DNA from 2 places in the Modestobacter italicus genome. Region 2 is predicted to be linked to the other one. Evidence: riboswitches for the same ligand, from Rfam matches in the RefSeq annotation. Region 2 holds a riboswitch; the other holds the start of a gene.

Region 1 (3,371 bases), 140 kb from region 2:
GGGGTCGCCGCAGCGACGACGTCCGGGTGCCCGGCGACCAGCCGGTCCGCCTCGACCGCCAGGTCGCCCGGGCGGTACGCGGTCTGCTGCACGGTCACCTCGACCCCGCCGGCGTCCCGCAGGACGGCCTGCACCGCCGCCGGGGGCTCCCCGAACCAGCGGACGACGAGCCGGGTGCGGTCCAGGCTGATGCCGTGGGTGCCGGCGTCCGGCGAGTCCCCGGCCACGGCGGCGAGCCGCTCCAGCAGGTCGTAGACGGCCGTCGGGCCACCCGGCCAGGCCACGAACTCGCCGCGGCCGAGCTGCGGTGCCGGGGCCGCCCGCTTCGCCCCCTTGCGTGCTGCCACGTGCCCATCATCCAGGCTGTGCGCATGGAGATCGCCGGCGCACGGATCTGGGTCACCGGCGCGTCCAGCGGCATCGGCGCGGCGCTGGCCCGCGAGCTCGCCGACCGGGGCGCGCACCTGGCGGTGAGCGCCCGCAGCGTCGACGCCCTCACGGAGGTCGCCGGGGGCCGGATGGTCGTCGTCCCGCTCGACGTGACCGACCGGGCCGCCACCGTCGCCGCGGGCGGAGCGGTGCGCGAGGCCCTGGGCGGGTTGGACGTCGCCGTCCTCAACGCCGGGACGTGGTCGCGGTTCCACGTGGAACCGTGGGACTCCTCGCTGTTCGCCGAGCACCTGCAGGTCAACGTGATGGGCGCGGTGCACACGCTGGAGGCGGTGCTGCCGCAGATGCTCGCCGCGGGCCGCGGCCGGGTCGTCGGGACGGCCTCGGTCGCCGGGTACCGCGGGCTGCCCGGCTCGGAGGCCTACGGCGCCGGCAAGGCGGCGCTGCTGAACCTGCTGGAGGCGCTGCGCGGCTCGGTGGGCCCGCGCGGCGTCGTCGTCCAGACGGTGTCACCGGGCTTCGTGCGGACCCCGATGACCGACCGGAACCGCTTCCCGATGCCGTTCCTCATCGAGCCGGAGGCGGCCGCCCGGACGATCGCCGACGGCATCGCCCGGGACAAGGCGGAGATCGTGTTCCCGCTCCCGATGGCCGTTTCGATGAAGCTCGCCCGGCTGGTGCCGGTCCGGGCCTGGACGGCGCTCACCGCCGCGATGGCCCGCCGCGGCCTCCACGGCGGGCCGGAGCGCCGCGCGGGTTGAGCCGCCTGCAGACGGGTTGAGCCGCGTCAGCACGCGGCTCAACCCTGCCTGGTGCGGCTCAACCCGTTCCAGCCTCAATCCCGGGGGCCGCCGGCGACGTAGATGACCTGGCCGGAGACGAAGCCGGCACCCTCGCTGACCAGGAACGACGCGGTGTGCGCGATGTCCTCGGGCTGGCCCACCCGAGCGACCGGGATCTGCTTGGCGGCCATCTCCTTGAACTGCTCGAACGGCACGCCCACCCGCTCGGCGGTCTGCGCGGTCATCTCGGTCTCGATGAAGCCGGGGGCGATCGCGTTGGCGGTGACGTTCCAGCGGCCCAGCTCGATGGCGAGGGTCTTGGTGAAGCCCTGCATGCCGGCCTTGGCGGCGGAGTAGTTGACCTGGCCGCGGTTGCCCAGCGCCGAGACGCTGGAGAGGTTCACGATCCGGCCGAACTCGGCCTCGACCATGTGCTTCTGCGCCGCGCGGCTCATCAGGAACGCACCGCGCAGGTGCACGCCCATGACCGCGTCCCAGTCGGCGACGCTCATCTTGAACAGCAGGTTGTCCCGGGTGATGCCGGCGTTGTTGACCAGCACGGTCGGCGCGCCGAGCTCCTGCGCGACCCGCTCCACCGCCGCCGCCACGGAGCTCTCGTCGGCGACGTCGGCGCCCACCGCGAGCGCCTCGCCACCGGCCCGCTGGATCTCCTCGACGGTGCCCTTGCAGGCCGCCTCGTCCAGGTCGAGCACGGCGACCTGCATGCCGTCCTGGGCGAACCGCCGGGCGACGGCCGCGCCGATGCCCCGCGCTGCCCCGGTGATGATCGCCGTCCGCTGCTGTGCCACTGCATCTCCTCGTCGAGTTGGTCGGCAGGCCGCGTGGAGGCCCTCCCCCGCTGCGCGCACCCGTCTGGCTACTGACCAGTACACCGCACGCCGGGCGCGCGTCCGGCTGCCGGGTGCCCGGGGCGGCCACCCGACGGGCAGCCGCCCCGGTCCGACCGGTCTAGGGTGGGCGCACACACACGACAGGGGAGCGCTTCGGCGCTGAGAGTGCGGGCAACCGCAGACCCTCGAACCTGATCCGGGTCATGCCGGCGCAGGGAGTCTGGAGGAGCACCATGGCCGCTCAGGCCGTCCGTCCGTCCGATGCTGCCCCGGCGACGCCGCGGTGGCGCACCGTCGACATCGTCGTCACCGCCGTGCTGGGCGTCGCCTTCGGCGTCGTCTTCTGGGCGTGGTCGCTGCTCTCCAGCGCCGTCGCGCCCGCGTTCGCGGCGTTCCCGCCCGGTCAGGCCGTGCTCTACGGCGTCTGGCTGCTGGCCGCGGTCGTCATCCCGCTGATCGTCCGCAAGCCCGGCGCCGCGCTGTTCGGTGAGCTGATCGGCGCCACCGTCGAGGCGCTGCTGGGCTCGCACTTCGGCAGCCTGGTGATCCTCTACGGCCTGCTCCAGGGCGCGGCCGCCGAGCTGGGCTTCGCGCTGTTCCGCTACAAGCGCTTCGGCTGGCTGCAGGCGCTGCTGGCCGCCGCCTTCGCCGGGGTCGCCGCCGCCGTCCTGGACTTCGTCAACTACTACCCGGACTGGACCGGCGGCTGGAAGACGACCTACCTGCTGCTGGTGGTCGCCAGCACCGTCGCCGTCGCCGGCGTCGGCGGCATGGCGCTCACCCGCGCGCTGGCCGCCAGCGGCGCGCTGTCCTCGTTCGCCTCCGGCCGCACCCGGGTGTGACGAAGGACCACGTCCCTCCCCGCGACACGCTCCGCGCGCCTCGGGCCCCTGGGACGAGGCCGTTCCAGCACAGTGCAACAACGATCCGGCTGTCCGGGTGGGGGTTCCGGCACGCCTCCCGGCGGGCCTGGGCGGTGCGGGACGTCGACCTGGCCGTCCTCCCGGGCGAGCGGGTGCTGCTCACCGGCGCCTCCGGCGCGGGCAAGTCGACGCTGCTGCGGGCGCTGGGCGGGCTGCTGGAACCCGAGTCCGGGGACGTCGCCGGCGAGCTCACCGTCGACGGCGACGCCCCGGACCGCCGGCGGCAGCGGGTCGGCATGGTGTTCCAGGACCCGGACTCCCAGCTGGTGATGACCCGCGCCGGTGACGACGTGGCGTTCGGCCTGGAGAACACCGGGACGCCGCCGGAGCTCATCTGGCCCGCGGTCGACACCGCCCTGGACGCGGTCGGCTTCACCCTCGGCCGGGACCGGGCCACCGCCGCGCTGTCCGGCGGCCAGAAGCAG
Region 2 (3,371 bases):
CCGCCGCTGGGGTCGCTGCCGGCCACGGTCAGCGCGACGGCCGCGGTCACGCCGGCACCCGCCCGGCCAGCGCGCCCCGCAGGGTGCGCGCCGCGGCGGCGGGGTCGGCCGCCGCGCAGACGTCGGAGACCACGCAGACGCCGTCGACCCCGGTCGCGGCCACCGCGGCGGCGTTCGCCGCGTGCACCCCGCCGATCGCCACCGACGTCAGCCCGGCGGCGCGCGCCCGGGTGGCGAGCTCCCGGGTGCCCGCCAGCCCCAGCGCCGCCCCGGCGTCGGGCTTGGTCGGCGTCGCCCACACCGGGCTGAGCCCGACCAGGTCGACGGTGCCCGGCGGCAGGGCCAGGACGGCGTCCAGGTCGGCGGCCGACCCGACCGAGACCCCGACCAGCGCGTCCGGGCCGAGCAGGCCGCGCACCTCGTCGGCCGGGAGGTCGTCCTGGCCGACGTGCACCCCGTCGGCGCCGGTGAGCAGGGCGACGTCCACCGCGTCGTTGACGACCAGCCGCACCTGCGGGGTCGGCGCGAGGACCTCCTGCACCGCGCGGGTCAGCGCCAGCAGGTCCCGCCGGCTCGCCGTCTTGTCCCGCACCTGCACGGCGGTCACCCCACCGGCCACCGCGGCGGCGACGACCGCGGGCACCGACCGCGGCGCGCACAGCGCGGTGTCGGTGACCAGGTAGAGCGTTGGGTCGAACGCGCGGCGCATCAGCTCAGCTGGGCCCGCACCAGCGCGTCGCCGTCCACGGCGTCCAGGGCGTCGATCCACCGGACGGCGAACGTGCCCGGCCCGTCGGCGATCCGGGCCGCGGCCTCGGCCGCCAGCGCGACGTGGGCGTGCGCGGCGACCGTGCCGAGCATCACGTCACCGGCCGCGGCCACGTAGGCGGCGGTGACCGCCCCCAGCGCGCAGCCGGCACCGGTCGTGCGGGTCAGCAGCGGGGAGCCGCCACCGACCCGGACGACCCGTTCGCCGTCGGTGACCACGTCGACCGGGCCGCTGACCGCGACCACCCCGCCGGTCCGCCGGGCCAGCTCACCGGCGGCCTCCAGGGCGTCCTCGGGGGTGGCGGTGCTGTCCACGCCGCGGCCGCCCTTGCCGGCCCCGGCCAGCGCCAGCACCTCCGAGGCGTTGCCGCGGACGACGGCCGGCCGCAGCTGCACCAGGTCGGCGGCGAGCTCGGTGCGGAAGGTCAGCCCGCCGACGGCGACCGGGTCCAGCACCCACGGGGTCCCGACCTCGGACGCCGTCCGGGCCGCGATCCGCATCGCCTCGGCGGTGCGCTGCTGGACGGTGCCCACGTTGACCAGCACCGCGGACGCCACGGCGGCGAACTCCCCGGCCTCGGCCGGCTCGTCGACCATCGCGGGCGCCGCGCCGACGGCCAGCAGCGCGTTGGCCGTGATCGTCTGGACGACGGTGTTGGTGAGGCAGTGCACCAGGGGTGCGGAGTCGCGCAGCGCCGTGGTGGCAGCGCGCAGAGAGGTGGCGTCCATCGCCGGACATCCCTTCGCCAGTGTCAGCTGGAGCAGGTTCGACGGGTGTGATCTCAGTCCCGGGCGGGACACCCCGTGTCGTCCCTCGACGCTAGCACCGCCCGCCCGGACGGCCCCCGCCTCACCCGGCCGGGGCAGCCGCTTGATCAACACCGCCCTGACCTGCGACTCTGTGCCTCCGCCCGTCCTGGGGAGGTCATGTGGACCCGATCGCGGTGGCCTTCCTCGCGATCGGCGCGGTCGGCCTCCTGGTGCTCGTGCTCGCCCTCGTCGTGGGCGAGTTCGGCGAGCTCGGCCACGGTGACGCCGACGGGCCGTTCTCGCTGCCGGCGATCGCCGCCTTCGTCGGCGGCATCGGCTTCGGCGGGGCTGCGGTCACCGCCCTGGTGCCCGAGCTGCCGGGCGCGGTCACCGTGCTGCTCGCCGTCCTCGGTGGTCTGCTCGTCGCCCTGCCGCTCGCCGCCGGCGCCGTCCGGCTGTCCGCCGCGCTGCGGGACATGCCCACCGAACCGACGCTCACCAGCAGCCGGCTGATCGGCGCCCAGGGGGTCGTCGTCTCCGGCGTCCCCGCCGGGGGGCTGGGCGAGGTCCGGCTCAGCGTCGCCGGGCAGCAGCTGAAGTACCACGCCCGCAGCGAGGTCGCGCTGCCCGCCGGCACCCCGGTCTACGTGGTCGACACCCCGACCGACACCTCGGTGGAGGTCGTCTCCACCGCTCCCGATCCCGGAGGAACCACCCCGTGACGCTGCTCTACGCGATCGGCGGCATCGCCGTCCTGGTCGTCCTGCTGGTGCTCCTCGTCCTGTCCCGGATCAAGGTGGCCGGCCCCAACCAGGCGTTCCTGGTCACCGGCCGGCAGGGCCGCTCGGTGACCGGCACGGACGGCGCGGTGAGCCGGGACATGTCGGGCCAGAAGGTGGTCATGGGCGCCAGCGTGTTCGTGCTGCCCGTGGTGCAGAAGCTGCACTCGATCGACCTGTCCAGCCGGCGGATCCCGGTGGCCATCCGCGGCGCCGTCTCCAAGCAGGGCGTCAAGTGCGACCTCGAGGGCGTGGCCATCGTCAAGGTCGGCGGCAACGAGCAGTCGATCCGGGCGGCCGCGCAGCGCTTCCTGGCCCAGCAGCAGGGCATCGACACCTTCACCTCGGAGGTGCTGGCCGGCGCGCTCCGCTCGATCGTCGGCCGGCTGACCATCGAGGAGATCATCCGCGACCGGGCCGCGTTCGCCTCGGCTGTGGCGGAGGAGGCCGAGTCCTCGCTCACCGGGCAGGGGCTGGTGCTGGACACGTTCCAGCTGCAGGACATCCAGGCCGAGGGCACCTACCTGGCCGACCTCGGCCGGCCCGAGGCCGCCCGGGTGCTCAAGGAGGCCTCGATCGCCGAGGCGCGTGCCCGGCAGGCCGCGCAGCAGGAGCAGCTGCTGGCCGACGAGGCGATCGCGGTCTCCCAGCGCCAGCTGGCGCTGAAGAAGGCCGAGATCGCGGCCGAGACCGACGCCGCCACCGCCCGCGCCGCGGCGGCCGGGCCGCTGGCCCAGGCGGCGCAGGACCAGGAGGTCCTCGCCGCGCAGGAGAAGGTCGCGGCACGGACGGCGACGCTCACCCAGGCGCAGCTGGACACCAAGGTGCGCCGTCCGGCCGACGCCGAGCGGTACCGCGTCGAGCAGGAGGCGGAGGGTCGGAAGAACTCGGCGATCCTCACCGCGGAGGCCCAGCGCCAGGCGACCATCGCCGCCGCCCAGGCCGCCGCCGAGCAGGCGCGGCTGTCCGGTGAGGGCGAGCGGGCCCGGCGGTCGGCGCTGGCCGAGGCGGAGGCCATCGAGGGCGCCAAGCGCGGTGAGGCCGAGAAGCTCCGCCGGCAGGCGATCGCCGACG

The links. Region 2 has a riboswitch for thiamine pyrophosphate ahead of thiM (hydroxyethylthiazole kinase). Riboswitches for the same ligand answer to the same signal wherever they lie in the genome.
Region 1: linked by a shared signal. The riboswitch ahead of MODMU_RS00495 (ECF transporter S component) and the one ahead of thiM (hydroxyethylthiazole kinase) in region 2 are both predicted to bind thiamine pyrophosphate.

Annotation. Positions count from the first base shown of each region.
Region 1 is NC_017955.1:97,845-101,215, reverse strand. Features, by position in the region: gene MODMU_RS00510 (hypothetical protein) at 1-347, opposite strand, end outside; gene MODMU_RS00505 (SDR family NAD(P)-dependent oxidoreductase) at 372-1,151, shown strand; gene fabG (3-oxoacyl-ACP reductase FabG) at 1,226-1,981, opposite strand; TPP riboswitch at 2,156-2,258, shown strand; gene MODMU_RS00495 (ECF transporter S component) at 2,257-2,865, shown strand; gene MODMU_RS00490 (ABC transporter ATP-binding protein) at 3,000-3,371, shown strand, end outside.
Region 2 is NC_017955.1:5,528,621-5,531,991, reverse strand. Features, by position in the region: gene thiD (bifunctional hydroxymethylpyrimidine kinase/phosphomethylpyrimidine kinase) at 1-50, opposite strand, end outside; gene thiE (thiamine phosphate synthase) at 47-709, opposite strand; gene thiM (hydroxyethylthiazole kinase) at 709-1,497, opposite strand; TPP riboswitch at 1,490-1,583, opposite strand; gene MODMU_RS26305 (hypothetical protein) at 1,698-2,240, shown strand; gene MODMU_RS26300 (flotillin family protein) at 2,237-3,371, shown strand, end outside.